DNA from 3 places in the Pseudomonas sp. CAU 1711 genome. Region 1 is predicted to be linked to each of the others. Evidence: riboswitches for the same ligand, from Rfam matches in the RefSeq annotation. Region 1 holds a riboswitch; each other region holds the start of a gene.
What was found. Region 1 has a riboswitch for cobalamin ahead of AAFN46_RS09450 (CbtB domain-containing protein). Riboswitches for the same ligand answer to the same signal wherever they lie in the genome.
Positions count from the first base shown of each region.

Region 2: linked by a shared signal. The riboswitch ahead of AAFN46_RS01085 (energy-coupling factor ABC transporter permease) and the one ahead of AAFN46_RS09450 (CbtB domain-containing protein) in region 1 are both predicted to bind cobalamin.
Region 3: linked by a shared signal. The riboswitch ahead of AAFN46_RS00470 (TonB-dependent receptor) and the one ahead of AAFN46_RS09450 (CbtB domain-containing protein) in region 1 are both predicted to bind cobalamin.

Region 1 is NZ_JBDQQT010000007.1:40,617-45,854, forward strand. Features, by position in the region: gene AAFN46_RS09430 (hypothetical protein) at 28-324, shown strand; gene cobM (precorrin-4 C(11)-methyltransferase) at 293-1,060, opposite strand; gene AAFN46_RS09440 (cobalamin biosynthesis protein) at 1,074-1,460, opposite strand; gene AAFN46_RS09445 (CbtA family protein) at 1,465-2,187, opposite strand; gene AAFN46_RS09450 (CbtB domain-containing protein) at 2,199-2,384, opposite strand; cobalamin riboswitch at 2,483-2,704, opposite strand; cobalamin riboswitch at 2,766-3,021, shown strand; gene cobW (cobalamin biosynthesis protein CobW) at 3,116-4,165, shown strand; gene cobN (cobaltochelatase subunit CobN) at 4,327-5,238, shown strand, end outside.
Region 2 is NZ_JBDQQT010000001.1:247,013-252,250, reverse strand. Features, by position in the region: gene AAFN46_RS01100 (ATP-binding protein) at 1-625, shown strand, start outside; gene AAFN46_RS01095 (response regulator) at 622-1,239, shown strand; gene AAFN46_RS01090 (heme-binding protein) at 1,337-1,825, shown strand; gene AAFN46_RS01085 (energy-coupling factor ABC transporter permease) at 1,910-2,590, opposite strand; cobalamin riboswitch at 2,644-2,839, opposite strand; gene AAFN46_RS01080 (hypothetical protein) at 2,941-3,081, shown strand; gene AAFN46_RS01075 (MFS transporter) at 3,187-4,338, shown strand; gene amrS (AmmeMemoRadiSam system radical SAM enzyme) at 4,525-5,238, opposite strand, start outside.
Region 3 is NZ_JBDQQT010000001.1:104,218-109,455, forward strand. Features, by position in the region: gene AAFN46_RS00460 (MFS transporter) at 1-30, shown strand, start outside; gene AAFN46_RS00465 (cobalamin-binding protein) at 30-827, shown strand; gene AAFN46_RS00470 (TonB-dependent receptor) at 928-2,811, opposite strand; cobalamin riboswitch at 2,892-3,099, opposite strand; gene dxs (1-deoxy-D-xylulose-5-phosphate synthase) at 3,151-5,055, opposite strand; gene ispA ((2E,6E)-farnesyl diphosphate synthase) at 5,138-5,238, opposite strand, start outside.

The DNA.
Region 1 (5,238 bases):
CCTCGCCAGCGCGCAATATCGCCCGCCATGAACGATCCGCTCGAAGCTTTCTTCCAGCACTGCCAGGCCCTGCTGCAAAACGACGCCGGCACCCTCGCCCGCCTGCGGGCGGCCGGTTTCGCCTGCACGACCGACCATTGGCAATTCCGCCTGCCGCAACTGCACCAGTGGCTGGCGCCGCAACTGGACTACCCGAGCTTTCGTCGGGCGCTCTATGCCGGCACGCTGAACAGCCGACTGCAGGCGCTGGGCGGCGAGATCGCCATCGCCGACAACCGGGGCAACACCGACCTCAGCCTGTACTGTCTGCGCCGTCTTTCCTGAACAGGTGGCGGGTCGCCTCGGCATACAGCGCCGACTCGGCGAACTCCGTCGCATCCAGCACCCGGCCGACCAGGATCAGCGCGGTGCGGCGAAAATCCTTGCCGGCCACCCGCGCCTCGATATCCGCCAGGGTGCCGCGCACCCAGTCCTGATCCGGCCAGCTGGCCCGATGCACCACGGCGATCGGGCAGTCGGCGCCATAGTGCGGCAGCAGCTCGGCGACGATGCGCGACAAATGCTGCACGCCGAGGTGGATGGCCAGGGTCGCGCGGTGGCTGGCCAGGGCGCCCAGTTCCTCCCCTGCCGGCATCGGCGAGTTGTGCCCGTAGCGGGTGAGGATCAGCGTCTGCGCCACGCCCGGCAGGGTCAGCTCGGCCTCCAGCAGCGCCGCGCAGGCGGCCGTGGCGGTCACCCCGGGAACTATCTCGAAGGGAATGCCCAGCGCGCGCAGCTCGCGGAGCTGCTCGCCGATGGCGCCGTACAGCGAGGGGTCGCCGGAATGCACGCGAGCCACGTCCTGCCCCCTGGCATGGGCCTCGGCCAGCAGCGCGATGATCTCACCCAGATGCAGTTCGGCAGTATTCACCACCCGCTCGGCGCTGTGGCCCTGCAGCACGGCCGCGGGCACCAGCGAGCCGGCGTAGAGGATCAGTGGGCAGCTGCGGATCAGCCGTTGGCCCTTGACGGTGATCAGCTCGGGGTCGCCGGGGCCGGCGCCGATGAAATAGACGGTCATGGCAGTTTCCTCTTCAGGCGCGGGCGATGGCCAGGGTGGCAACGGCGCTGCGCCGCTTCGCACAGACGAGAATGGCGGGACGCCCGGCGCGCTCGCTGGCGCAGGCCAGGGCGCTGGCCTCGGCCACACTGGCGGCGCCGGTTAGCTGGCGCACCGACTCCGAGCCTTCACTCAGCCGCGATTCGTAGAGTGCCAGTCGCTCGGCGGCGTAGAACTCCAGGGATAGATTCAGCTCGGCGGCCAGTTGCAACAATCCGGGCTCCTCGTGCTTGTGCGCACTGCTGGCCAGGCCATGCAGCGCGCTCAGCGGCAGCGCGAGCCGTTCCAGGGTCTGTTCCAGCAGTTCGCGCAGCTCGCTCGCCGTGCAGCCACGCCGGCAGCCGAGACCGGCGATCAGCACCGGCTCAGGCGCCCGGCCGTTCGCCACGGGCGAAGAACCAGGCGGCGGCCAGACCGAGGGCGGACCAGAACAGCGCGTTGGTCAGCAGCGAGGCGAGGATAAACTCGCGCCCCAGCGCTTCGGGGGCCAGGCTCTGGTGCACCTGCGGCTGCGGCGCGCCGATCAGATGCGGCACGGCCAGCAACGCCAGGCCGACGCCACGCACCGTCCAGCCACGACCGAAGGCGATCAGTCCCAGGCCGGCGGCGCTGGCGACGACGGTGCCGAGCCACCAGTACTGGCGCAGCTGCAGGTCGGCGGCGGCCGTGCCCGGCAGCTCCGGCGGCAGGCCGGCGGACGGCGCCAGGCTGAACACGACGAAGCCGCCCAGGCCCCAGAGCAGGCCCTGCCAGATGCGGCGCGGCGCGCGCAGGCTGAACAGGCCGGCCAGCACCAGGGCGAAGCCGACGGCCACCACCAGGTTGCTCAGGCCGGTGGCCAGGCTGCGCTGCCAGCCGTCCTCCGGTGCCCAGGCCTCGCCGTCGTGGCTATGGCCGGCGGCCTCCTCATGCTCATGTGCATGGGCGGTGACGGACGCCACATGGCCATGCTCGGCCACCGGCTCGGCGCTCTCGTAGGTCTCCGCCTCGAGGATCAACGGGGTAACCCACAGGCTCTGCAGCAGGGTCAGGAGGATGGCGGCCAGCAGGCCGGCGAAGCCCGCGGTCTGGGCGATGCGCTTGATCACGACGGGGGCTCTCAGTGGCAGGGGAAGGCGGCGCTGTGCCGGGTGTCGTGGGCGGCGTTGTGCATCGCCTCGATGGGCGAGAAGCCGGCGAAGAAGATCAACAGCGCGCCGAGCAGGCAGCTGCCGGCGGCGATGATCAGACGCCTGGACAGGGGGAGCGAGACGGCGACGGAGGACGACAGCGTGCGGCTGGACATGAGAAGCACCTTCCAAGGGTTGTCGGACCGGTAGAAGGAACGCAGCACGAGAACGGCCACGGAGGCCACGGGCCGGCGTACGCCCGCCCACCGCGGGTTGCCAAACAGGGGATTCAGGCCGGTCTCCGGGCTTGCGATGCCTTTGCAGGAACCGGGTCGGCCTTCCCATGCGCGCGGCACAGTGGCGGGGTGGACCCTTCGATCGCTTACCGTTGCGGGGGCAGCGCCGGACTCGCCCCCACTCGCGGAGAAAGGGCCCACCGGCTTCCCGTTTCACCTCGCGCACGGCGGCGCGGGGCACCTGAAACAGCCTTTCTAGAACATCATGAAGCCGCGTTCAGCGTCAACCGCGGCGGTTGACCATGCTCCGGGCACTGCGTAGCCTTGCAGCCTTTCCGAGGTTCTCCGTCCCGCGTGGGCGGAGCTAAGAGGGAACAGGGTCCTGCAAGCCCTGGCTGCCCCCGCAACTGTGAACGGATGAAATCCTTCGAAATGCCACTGCCCCGATGGGCGGGAAGGCGAAGGATCGGAACCCGAGCCTCTTACGATTTCGCCAGCCTGTGCGGCGAAATCGTAAAAGGTTCATTGTGGTTCCACGCCGTAAGCCAGGAGACCTGCCTCGCAAACCTTTCGACAACCGGGCGGGGTGATCCGGTGGTGTTCGGCCCTCGCTCCTGCGCGTGTGCCCCGCCCTGCCCGTCCGTCCTTTTCACGACGCTCCCGGGGCCGCCATGCAATCGCTCGCCAAACTTCCCGTCACCATAGTCACCGGCTTTCTCGGTGCCGGTAAAACCACCTTGCTCCGCCACCTGCTGGCCAATGCCGGCGGCCGCCGCATCGCGGTGATCGTCAACGAGTTCGGCGAGCTGGGCATCGACGGCGCCATCCTCAAGCAGTGCGCCATCGGCTGCACTGAGGAAGAGGCCGAGGGCCGCATCTTCGAGCTGGCCAACGGCTGCCTGTGCTGCACCGTGCAGGAGGAGTTCTTCCCGGTGATGCGCGAGCTGGTGGCGCGTCGCGGCGAGCTCGACCATATCCTCATCGAGACCTCCGGCCTGGCGCTGCCCAAGCCGCTGGTGCAGGCCTTCAACTGGCCGGAAATCCGCACCGCCTGCACCGTGGATGCGGTGATCACCGTGGTCGACAGCCCGGCCGTGGCCGCCGGCACTTTCGCCGCCTTCCCCGAGCAGGTGGACGCCCAGCGCAAACAGGACCCGAACCTGGATCACGAATCGCCGCTGCACGAGCTGTTCGCCGACCAGTTGGCCAGCGCCGACCTGGTGCTGCTGAACAAGACCGACCTGCTCGATGCCGACGCCCTGGCCGCCGTGCGCGCCGAAGTGACCGAGGAGCTGCCGCCTGCGGTCAAGCTGATCGAGGCCCAGGGCGGCGACCTGCCGCTCAGCGTGCTGATCGGCCTGAACTGCGCGACCGAACTGCATATCGACGGCCGCCGCACCCACCACGACGAGGAACACGAAGACCACGACCACGACGAATTCGACTCCTTCGACCTGGTCCTGCCGGAGGCCGAGGAAGCACGTCTGCTCAGCGCCCTGAAGGACGCCGTGGCCAGACACGGCATCCTCCGCGTCAAGGGCTTCGCCGCCATCCCCGGCAAGGCCATGCGCCTGCTGGTGCAGGGCGTCGGCCAGCGCTTCGACCGCCACTTCGACCGCGCCTGGGGTGAAGGCGAAGCGCGGCAGAGCCGCCTGGTGCTGATCGGCCAAGGCCTCGACCGCGCCGCCATCGAGGCGGAGCTCGTGGCGGCGCTGGCGTGATGGGGTCAAGCCGTCTGAGGCTCCCTCACCCCCAGCCCCTCTCCCGAGGGGAGAGGGGGGAGAAGCTGCACCTGGCTGAAACCCTTGCGCCGGGCCAACCCCCTCTCCCTCCGGGAGAGGGCCGGGGTGAGGGTCTCTCAAGCCACACGGAGCCCTGACCCATGCACCTGCTGCGCGCCCAGGCCGGCGTCACCCTGCCGGCCGACAGCATCGCCGACCTCGGCCAGAGCCCGGCAGAGCTGGTGATCCTCTGCACCGGCGACTCGCACCTGTCGCTGCTGGCCGAGGTGGCGCGCGAGCTGCCCGAGGACTTTCCCAGCCTGCGCCTGGCCAGCCCGGCGCAGCTGCCCAACCACGCCTCGGTGGACTTCCATGTCGAGCAAGTGCTACGCCACGCCCGGGTCATCCTGATCTCGGTGCACGGCGGCGTCAGCTACTGGCGCTACGGCATCGAGCGTCTGGTCGAGCTGGGCCGCCAGGGCACCAGGATCATCCTGGTGCCCGGCGACGACAGCCCCGACCCCGAGCTGACCAGCCTGAGCAACGTGCCGGCCGAGGACAGCCAGCGCCTGTGGCAGTACCTGCGCCAGGGCGGCGCGGACAACGCCCGCCACCTGCTGCACTACATCGCCAGTCGCTGGCTGGGCGGCGACTACCCCTGGAGCGAGCCGCGCGCCCTGCCGCGCACGCTGATCCATCATCCACACCACAGCGAGGCAAGCCTCGAGCACTGGCGCGCCGACTGGCAGCCGGGCCAACCGGTAGCGGCGCTCTTGTTCTACCGCGCCCAGGTGCAGGCCGGTAACACCGCCTTCGTCGACACCTTCTGCCAGCGCCTGCAGGCCCGGGGCCTCAACCCGCTGCCCATCGCCGTGGCCAGCCTCAAGGAAGCCGAGTGCCTGACCCGGGTCGAGGCCTGGCTGGACGAGACCGAGGCGGCGGTGATCCTCAACACCACCGGCTTCGCCCAGTCCAATCCGGAGTCTCCCCAGGAGCGACCGTTCAGGCGCGACGTGCCGGTGCTGCAGGCGCTCTGCGCCCTGGATAGCGAGGAGCAGTGGCAGGCCAGCGCC
Region 2 (5,238 bases), on a different contig from region 1:
CGCGATTCTCGCGCAGGTGCGCGCCGCCGAACGCCTGCTGGACGACGAGACGGAACGCCCGGCGGTGCGCCAGGCCCTGCTCGCCAGTGCCGGCCAGGCGCGCCGCGCGGCCGACATCATCGAACGCATGCGCGCGCTGGTGAAACCCAGCTCGCCCGCGCCCCGCGCGGAAGTCGACCCCGACGCGCTGGCGGCCTCGCTGCTGTTCCTGCGCGAAGAGGAACTGGCGCGCCGCGGCATCCGCCTGAGCTGGCACAACGCGACCCCAGGCGCCCGCCCCCTGGGGGATCGGGTGGCGCTCGAGCAGATCCTGCACAATCTGGTGCAGAACGCCGCCGATGCCCTGGCCGATAGCGCGGGCGCTCGCAGCATCGCCCTGCGTGGCGGCGCCGCCGGCGCGGCGTACGAGTTCAGCGTCAGCGACAACGGCCCCGGGATTCCCGAAGAGGCCTTGCCACGCCTGTTCGAACCCTTCTACACCACCCGCCCGCAAGGCATGGGGCTGGGCCTGACCCTGTGCGAAACTTTGGCAGGGGCCATAGACGGGCGCATCGGCGCCCGCAACCTCGCGCCCTCGGGCGCCTGCTTCACGCTGCGCCTGCCCCGCGCCGGAGATGCCGCATGAGTCACTCCCCGCTGGTATACCTGGTCGACGACGACGATGCCGTGCGCGACGCCCTGGCGCTGCTGCTGCGCAGTGTCGGGCTGCGCAGCGAGAGCCACGGCGACCCCCAGGCCTTCCTGTCCGCGCTATCGCCGCAGTCGATCGGCTGCGTGGTCCTCGACATTCGCATGCCGGGCATCGGCGGGCTGGACGTGCTGGCACGGCTGGCGGAGATCTCCGACCTGCCGGTGGTGATGCTGACCGGTCACGCCAACGTCGACCTCTGTCGCCGCGCCTTCAAGGGCGGTGCCATGGAGTTCCTGCAGAAGCCGGTGGACGACGACGTCTTTCTCGAAGCCGTGCAGGCCGCCGTGCGCAGCCATGTCGCCGGGCGCGAGCGCCAGGCCCTGAGCCAGGCGGCCGCCGAGCGCCTGGCACGCCTTTCCGGGCGCGAGCGCGAAGTGCTGGTGCGCATAGTCCAGGGCATGAGCAACAAGGAGATCGCGCGCGAATTCGACCTGTCGCCGCGCACCGTGGAAACCTATCGGGCCCATGTCTTCGACAAGCTCGAGGCCGACTCGCTGGCCCAGCTCATCCGCCAGTACGCCAGCCTGCTGGACCCGTCCTCTCCGTAGCGCTACGGAGGCCAGGGCGTAGCCGACCGCATACCGCCGTCGCCCGGCGCCGAGCACACTGGCCGCTCCTCAACTCGCCGCACAGAAGGACATAGCCATGCCTCGTTACCCTCTCGCCGCACTGTTCTGCGCCCTGACTTTCACCGGCGCCGCCCAGGCCGCCGTGCTGCAGGAAAGCAACATCTCGACTGCCGACGCCCAGCGACTGGTGACTGCCACCGTCAGCGCCTGCCAGGCCAAGGGCTACAACGTGAGCGCCGCGGTGGTGGACCGCGCCGGCCTGCTGAAGGCATTCGCGCGCGCCGACAATGCCGGCCCCCACACCATCGAGTCCAGCCGCGCCAAGGCCTTCACCGCCGCGTCCACCAAGGTGGCGACCCTGACCATGATGGAAAACGCGCAGAAGAACCCGGGCGCCAGCAACCTGACCGATATCCCCGGCTTCCTCCTGCTCGGCGGTGGCGTTCCGCTCAAGGCCGGCGACAGCCTCATCGGCGCCATAGGCGTGGCCGGCGCCCCGGGTGGCCATCTGGACGCCCAGTGTGCCGATGAGGTCCTGGCGGCAAACGCCGCGCTGTTCGAGTAAGAGGCCGTCGCGCCAACCCGCCTCACGGGCCGCGTTGGCGCGACGCCGAGACAGCCGGAGCGGAACTCCGGCCGGGCGGCGGGATCAGGCCGGCTGGTGCAGGCGCACGTTGAACAGCGGGCCCTGGCTGTAGCGGGACAGGGACTTGGCGAGCGCCAGCACGCCGAGGTCGACCAGCGGCTCGAGCAGGATCACGCTCATGTAGGCCAGGCCGAAGCTGCCCACCGAGGCCAGGTTGTCGGCGCCGAAACCGTTGCCGTAGAAGGCCCAGAAGGCCACCCAGGCGACGATGCCGCCCTGGTAGGCGGTGGACAGGGCCAGCGCCTGCTTGTAGGAGGTGTCCACATAAGCGGTGCGCGCCGGGATGATGCGCCTGGCCAGCAGCTGGATGCCCCACAGCGGCAGCAGCAGGGTGGTGACGTTCATGCCGTACTGCGGCAGGTCGAACTGGGCGAAGAGCAGGCCCTGGAGCAGCAGGCCGGTGGCCAGACCGACGGCCGCGGCGCCGGCACCGAACAGCAGCAGCAGGGTCGAGCCGAGGATCAGGTGCACCTCGGAGACGCCCACCGGATGGTGCGGCAGGACCTCGAAGAAGCAGAACACCAGGGCCGTGGCGATCAGGCTGCGCAGGGCCAGGGCCAGCGCGCCGCCGTTGTCGCGCAGGCTGTCACGGGCCAGCTTGAGGCTCAGGCCAAAGGCGGCGCTGGCGGTGGCATAACTGAGCAAGAGCTTGGCGCCTTCGACGACGCCGGGTTCGATGTGCATATGGGTTCCTTTGCCGCGCCCACCGCGCGGCGATCTGGATGAGAGGGTCGGGCGCGGGGCCCCTGGGCGATGGCAGGTCTCCTGGCTCGCGGCTCGGCGCTCCGCCCGCCTTCCCGGCCTGGGGCCAGTGGCGTGTGGGCTTCGCTCGCCGCTTACAGTTGCGGGGGCAGCCAGGGCGTTGGCGACATGCGCCGCACCCTGTTCCCTTTTCATCCGCCCGCAGGCGGAACCATCGGCGGCCACCTTAGCGCTCCGGCCCGACAAAAGACAGCCCGTCCGCCGCGCGTTGACCCCGACCAGCCCCGGGCCTAGACTGCGCGGCCCCATTCCCGACCACACGCTCTACCGCCATGCTGTCGCTCGCCCACCTGCCCTGCTCCGCCCAGCCCGATCCCGAGCTGCTGGCGCGCACCCGGCCGGGCGACGCCAAGCTCAAGCGCCGGCGCAGCGTGCTGTTCGCCTTCACCTTCTCTCCTCCCCGCTGCCGCTGAGCCTTCCGCGGCCGCCTCGGCGCCGCTCCATCGCCTCGCGCGCCCGCCGCGCGGGGGCTCATCGCTATTGGCCGCGCCCGGGCCGCAAACGGGCGGGAGAGAGATATGCATCGCTGGTCATTGTTCGTCCTGATCTTCGCCGTGTCCGTGGTCGGCCTGAGCATGGGCGCCACCCTGCCGCTGGTGGCGCTGCGCCTGCACCAGACCGGCTTCGGCAGCCTGGTCATCGGCCTGATGTCCGCCCTGCCGGCGGCCGGCATGATGCTCGCCGCCCTGCTGGTGAACCGCCTGTGCCGTCAGTTCAGCGGCCGCTCGCTGTACCTGGGCTGTTTCGTCCTGTGCCTGCTCGGCCTGCTCGCCCTGCTGGCGGAGGCGCCGTCGCTGGTGCTGCTGGTCGCCGCGCGCCTGCTGCTGGGCCTGGGCATGGGCGTGCTGGTGATACTGGGCGAGAGCTGGGTCAACGAGCTGTGCAACGAAAGCAGGCGCGGTCAGGTGGTGGCGCTGTACGCGGCCTGCTTCACCGGCTGCCAGCTGGGCGGCCCGCTGCTGATCAGCCTGTTCGGCGCCGCCAGCGCCTGGCCGGTGCTGCTGGTGCTGCTGGCCAACCTGCTGGCCCTGGCGCTGGTCTGGCACAGCCTGCCGGCGCACGGGTCGGAGCCGGCCGAGCAGGCGCCACGGCGCTTCTCCCTGCTCGGCTTCGTCCGCGTGGCGCCGGCCCTGTGCCTGGGCGTGCTGTTCTTCGCCTTCTTCGATGCCGTGGTGCTGTCGCTGTTTCCGCTGTACGCCGGCGCCCACGGCTGGGCGCTGGGCGTGGCGGCGCTGATGGCCAGCGTGATCCTGGCCGGCGACATGCTGTTTCAGGTGCCGCTGGGCTGGCTGTCCGACCGCCTCGACCGGCGCGCCCTGCACCTGGCCTGCGGGGTGCTGACCCTGGCGCTGGGCCTGGCCCTGCCCTGGCTGATCGAACAGCGCACGCTGCTGTGGCCGGCGCTGGTGCTGCTCGGCGCGGCCGCCGGCGGCATCTATACCCTGGCCCTGGTGCTGATCGGCCAGCACTTCCGCGGCCCCGACCTGATCACCGCCAACGCCTGCGTCGGCCTGCTGTGGGGCGTCGGCAGCCTGCTCGGCCCGCTGCTCAGCGGCGCGCTGATGGCCAGCGGCCCGCAGGGCCTGCCGCTGGCGCTGTGCCTGGCCGCCAGCCTGTTCGTGGTGAGCGCCGCCGGCGCCCTGCGGCGCAGGGCCGCGCGCACGGCCTAGGTGGAGTGTGGCTCCCCTCTCCCCATGGGAGAGGGGCCGGAGGTGAGGGCCACGTCAGACGGCTCGGAGACGCTCCCTCACCCCAACCCTCTCCCGGAGGGAGAGGGGCTAGCACCTAGGATGGGTCGAGCCGCGCAGCGATTCCCATCGCCGTCGCATCGGGGGTTCGCCACATGGCGCCCCTGCCTAGGCGCTCAGGCGCACCGGGATGCGGCGCTGGCCGAAGGCGCCGGCGAAGGGGCGGAAGCGCCCGACCAGGCGCCGGCCGCAGGCCAAGCAGTGGCCGTCGTCGTCGAGCCGGTAGTGCAGGATGCGGTGCCAGTCGCGCACGATCAGCGCGGCGCCGCAGCCGGGGCAGAAGGTGGTGCCGCCCTCGGTGTCGTGCACGTTGCCGGTGTAGACGTGGCGCAGGCCCTGGGCCAGGCCGATGGCACGGGCGCGGCTGAGGGTCTCGGGCGGCGTCGGCGGCACGTCGAGCATCTTGAAGTCGGGATGGAAGGCGGTGAAGTGCAGCGGCACCTCCTCGCCCAGTTCGTCGCGCACCCAGCGGCACAGCGCCTCGATCTCGGCATTGCCGTCGTTGTAACCGGGGATCAGCAGGGTGGTGATCTCGGTCCACACCTGCGTCTCGTGGCACAGGTAGACCAGGGTATCCAGCACCGGCTGCAGGTGGGCGCCGCTTAAGCGGAAGTAGAACTCCTCGGTGAAGGCCTTGAGGTCGACGTTGGCCGCGTCCATCGCCGCGTAGAACTCGCGCCTGGGCTCGGCATGGATATAGCCGGCGGTCACCGCCACCGGGTGCAGGCCCAGCGCGCGGCAGGCCCGGGCGGTGTCGATGGCGTACTCGGCGAAGATCACCGGGTCGTTGTAGGTGAAGGCCACGCTGGCGCAGCCGGCCTC
Region 3 (5,238 bases), on a different contig from region 1:
CTCTACCGCATTCCCCGCCAGTTGGGCTGATGCGCTGGCTGCTGGGCGCCTGCCTGCTCGCGCTGGGCCTGCCGCTGGCGGCGGCGGAGCGAGTGGTCAGCCTGGCGCCCTCGATGTCCGAGATCATGCTGGAACTGGGCGCCGAGGCGCGCCTGGTCGGCATGCTCGACGGTGGCGAGCGGCCGCCCGAGCTGGCCGGCGTGGCCTCGGTGGGGCGCTATGGCCAGCTCGAGCTGGAGACCCTGCTGGCCCTGCGCCCCGACCTGCTGCTGCTATGGCCGGACAGCGTGCCGCAAGCCCAGCGCGCGCAACTGGAGTCCTTCGGCATCCCGCTCTATGTCGGCGAGCCGCATGATCTGGAGGAGCTGGCCGGGCAGTTCGCCGAGATCGGCGCGCGGGTCGGGCACGGCGAGCGCGGCCGGCAGCTGCGCGACGAGTTTCTCCAGGGCCTGGCCGAGCTGCGCCGGCAGTACCGGCGCGAGCCGCCGCTGGCGGTGTTCTACCAGGTCTGGCACCAGCCGCTGTACAGCATCGGCGGGCGGCAGATCATCGCCGACGCCCTGGCCGTGTGCGGGGCGCGCAATATCTTCGCCGACCTGCAGCTGCCGGCGCCGCAGGTCAGCGTCGAGGCGGTGCTGAGCCGAGCGCCGCAGGTGATACTGGCCGGCAGCGAGGAAGAACTGCAGCACTGGCGGGCCTGGCCACAGTTGCCGGCGGTGCGTCTGCGGCAGCTGTGGGTGGTGCCGGACAAGGGCCTGGAACGGCCCAGCTTCCAGATGCTGGCGGCTACCGAGAAGCTCTGCGCGTTGCTGGCTCGGGCCAGGTAGGATCGGCCCTCAGGAGGCAAGGATGGCGAGCTTGCTCGCGCACTTGCATTGGCGAGCAGAGGGCTCGGCGCCGCCCTCGCTCCTATGTCAGCGGGGCCGCTTACAGCTCGGGCGTCCAGACAAAGCCGAGCAGCGCGCTGCGGCCCTCCTGGCTGTAGGCATAACGCTGGCCTTCGTGCTGGTACAGGGCGCGCTGGTAATCCTTGTCCAGCAGGTTGTCGATCTTCGCCTCCAGCTTCAGCTCGGAACTCGTCTGCCAGCTGCCGCGCAGGCCGACTAGGCCGTAGCCGCCCAGTTGATACTGATTGTTCGGGTCGTCGTAGCTGCTGCTGACGGCCTGCCAGCTGGCGCCGACGGCGAAGTCGCCGAAGCTGCGGTCCAGATCCAGGCTCAGGGTGCGACGGGCGCGGCGGTTGAGGGTGTGGCCGCTGTCGCGGTCGCGCGGGTCGACGAAGGCCACGCCCAGCTGGCCCTGCCAGCCGAACAGTTCCTGCTGCAGCGCTGCCTCGAAGCCGTGGATGCGTGCCTTGGCGATGTTCTGCGGGATGAAGTCCTGATCGTTGGCGATGGCGTCCTCGATATCGGTGCGGTACAGCGAGGCCTCCAGGCTGGTGCTCTCGGCCAGCTGGCTGCGCCACTGCAGCTCGTAGCTCTTGGAGTGCTCGGGCTTGAGGTTCGGGTTGCTGTAGTCCGGGTAGTAGAGGTCGTTGAAGGTCGGCGCGCGGAAGCCTTCGCTGTAGGACAGGATCAGGTCGTTGGTGGCGTTCAGCGGCAGGGTCAGGGCGCCGCTCCAGGTGTTCTCGCTGCCGAACTGCTCGTTCTTGTCGTGGCGCAGGCCCAGTTCGGTGGAGAAGCTTTCGCCCTGGTAGCGGTGCTGGACGAAGGCCGCCTGGTTCCAGCGCTGCTGCTGCGCGAAGGCGGTGTTGCTGTTCAGCTGGTCCTCGTACCAGTCGCCGCCCAGCAGCAGGCTGTGGCTGTCGTTCAGATCCAGGGTGTTGAGCCAGGTGAGCGAGTCGCGGTAGGTGTTGAACACGCCGCGCTCGGCGCTGAGCTTGTCCAGGCTCTTCTCGCGGTTCTCGGCGTGGCCGAGTTCCAGGCGGCTGCTCCAGGCGTCGTTGATCTGCGCGTCGAGGTAGCTGGAGACGCTGCTGAGGCTGAAGTCGCTGTAGGGCTGCTGGCCGACCGACTCGAAGGTGGCCATGTCGAAGCGGCCGAAGGGGTTGTCGAACTCGCTGCGGCCGCGCTGGTCCAGCACGTTGATGCCGGCCTCCAGGCTGTCGCTGAAACTATGGCTGAGGCTCAGGCTGAAGGCCTTGTTGCGATAGGCGTCGTGGTCCTGGTCGGAGTCGTAGGAGGGGCCGGTGCGATCGATGCCGTCGGTTTCGTCGAGGCTACCGGCCAGGCTGAAGCGGGTCCGTTCGTCGCCACCGGAGAGGCCGGCGCTGCGCCGCCAGCTGTCGTTGCTGCCATAGCTCATGCGTACGAAGGGGCGCAGGCCGTCGCCGGCGCTGCGGCGGGTGAATATCTGCACCACGCCGCCGATGGCGTCGGCGCCATACACCGCCGAGCGCGGGCCGCGCAGCACCTCGATGCGCTCGATCTGCTCGACATTGAGGTGCTGCAGGTTGCTGTCGCCGGAGCTGGCCGAGCCGATGCGCATGCCGTCCACCAGCACCAGGCTCTGGGCCGACTTGGTGCCGCGGATATACAGGCCGGCCAGGCTGCCGGTGCCGTTGCTGGTGACCTGAACGCCGGGCACGCGGTTGAGCAGCTCGACCACCGAGGTGGGCTGCAGGCGCTCGATATCGGCGCGGGTGAACACCGTGCTGGCGCTGCTGCTGGCGGCGCGCTGCTGCACCTCGCGATTGGCGGTGATCAGGGTTTCGGGCAGCTTGATCGCAGCCTCCTGCTCGGCGGCCGGGAGGGTGCCGGGAAGCAGGGCCGCGGCCAGGGCCGAGAGGGGCAGGGAATGGGACAGCTTCATCGATGATCCTCAAAGGTTCGCGCTTCGAGGAGGGCCGGCACAGGCGCGCGGCGGCGCCTGACGGCGCGGCCCTCCGCAGCACCAGTCGAAATCCAGCGGGCCGGTCTCCGGGCTCTCGACACCGATCCGCCTGCCTTCCCGGGGGGAACCCAGTGGCGTTGCGCGGACCTGCAGCCAGGCTGCGGTCGATTACCGTTGCGGGGGCAGCGCCGGGATTGCTTATGCAGCGCACCGGCTTCCCGATTATCGCCGGCCTGTGGCCGGCGCACCCGATGGAAAGCAAAAACGCCGCGCACCTTAGTGCACGGCGTGTTGCAGCTCAAGCGAGTTTAGTCGGGTTCAGCTTGAGCGCGGCTCAAGTTGCTGCAGGCGGCGACACACGGCGGCCCCGATGCCGGCCGCGTCCAGGCCGCACTCGGCGAGCATCTGCGCCGGCTTGGCGTGTTCCACGTAGTAGTCCGGCAGGCCCAGGTGCAGCAGCGGCTTGAGCAGGTTCTCGGCGGCGAGGAACTCGCTCACCGCGCTGCCTGCGCCGCCCATCACGGCGTTTTCCTCGATGCTCACCAGCAGCTCATGGCTGGCCGCCAGCTCGCGCAGCAGGGCCTGGTCCAGCGGCTTGACGAAGCGCATGTCGACCACCGTCGCATCCAGCTTCTCGCCCACCTGCAGGGCCTCGGCCAGTTGCACGCCGAACACCAGCAGGGCGACCTTCTGGCCCTGGCGGCGCAGCACCGCCTTGCCGATCTCAACCGTCTGCAGCGCCGGCTCGATGGTCGCGTTGGGGCCGCTGCCGCGCGGGTAGCGCACCGCCGCCGGGCCCTGGAACTGGTAGCCGGTGGAGAGCAGCAGGCGCAGTTCGTTCTCGTCGCTGGGGGTCATCACCAGCATGCCGGGGATACAGCGCAGGTAGGACAGGTCGAAGCTGCCGGCGTGGGTCGGGCCGTCCTCGCCGACCAGACCGGCGCGGTCGATGGCGAAGGTGACGTCGAGGTTCTGCACCGCCACGTCGTGGATCAGCTGGTCGTAGGCGCGCTGCAGGAAGGTGGAGTAGATCGCCACCACCGGCTTGGCGCCGTCGCAGGCCAGGCCCGCGGCCAGGGTCACCGCGTGCTGCTCGGCGATGGCCACGTCGAAATAGCGCTCGGGGTAGCGCTCGCTGAAGGCCACCAGGTCGGAGCCTTCCTTCATCGCCGGGGTGATGCCGACCAGGCGCGGGTCTGCGGCGGCCATGTCGCACAGCCACTGGCCGAACACGCTGGAGTACTTGGGCCCGGAGGCCTTCTTCGGCTGGCCGGTGGCCTGCAGCGGCTCCAGCTTGGTGATGGCGTGGTAGCCGATCGGGTCGGCCTCGGCCGGGGCGAAGCCCTTGCCCTTCTTGGTCACCACATGGAGGAACTGCGGGCCGTCCAGGTCGCGCATATTGCGCAGGGTGGCCAGCAGGGTGGGCAGGTCGTGGCCGTCGATGGGGCCGACGTAGTTCCAGCCCAGCTCCTCGAACAGGGTGCCGGGCACCAGCATGCCCTTGGCGTGCTCCTCGACCTTGCGCGCGATCTCCCAGGCGCCCGGCAGGCTGGAGAGGATCTTCTTGCTGCCCTCGCGCACGCTGGCGTAGGTGCGGCTGGAGATGATCTTGGCCAGGTAGTTGGACAGGCCGCCGACGTTCTTGGAGATCGACATGTCGTTGTCGTTGAGCACGACGAGCATGTTGGCCTTGACGTCGGAGGCATGGTTGAGCGCCTCGAAGGCCATGCCGGCGGTCAGTGCGCCGTCGCCGATCACCGCCACCGCCTTGCGTTTGCTGCCCTGCATGCGCGCGGCGATGGCCATGCCCAGTGCGGCACTGATGCTGGTGCTGGAGTGGCCGACGCCGAAGGTGTCGTATTCGCTCTCGCTGCGCCGCGGGAAGGCGGCCAGGCCGTCCTTCTGGCGCAGCGTGGCCATGCGCTCGCGGCGGCCGGTGAGGATTTTGTGCGGATAGGCCTGGTGGCCGACGTCCCATACCAGGCGGTCGTCGGGGGTATCGAAGACGTAGTGCAGGGCGATGGTCAGCTCGACCACGCCGAGACCGGCGCCGAAGTGCCCGCCGGTCTGGCCGACGCTGTACAGCAGGTACTGGCGCAGCTCGTCGGCGAGGGTCTCCAGCTCGCTCTCCGCCAGGCGGCGCAGGCCGTCCGGGGTGTCCGCGCGGTCGAGCAGGGGCGTGGCGGGGCGCTCGCGAGGGATCTCGTGAAAGGTGGTCGGCATCAGGCGAATCGTTATAGGTATGCAAAAGATGCGGCAGTTTACCCGATGCGCCGGTCCGCGCCCAATTGCCGCGATGTCGCGCTCAGCTGCGCCGCTCGACTATGTAGCGGGCCAGCTCGCGCAGCGGCTCGGCGCTGTCGCCGAAGGCGCGCAGGGCGTGCAGGGCCTGGTCGCGCAGCTCCA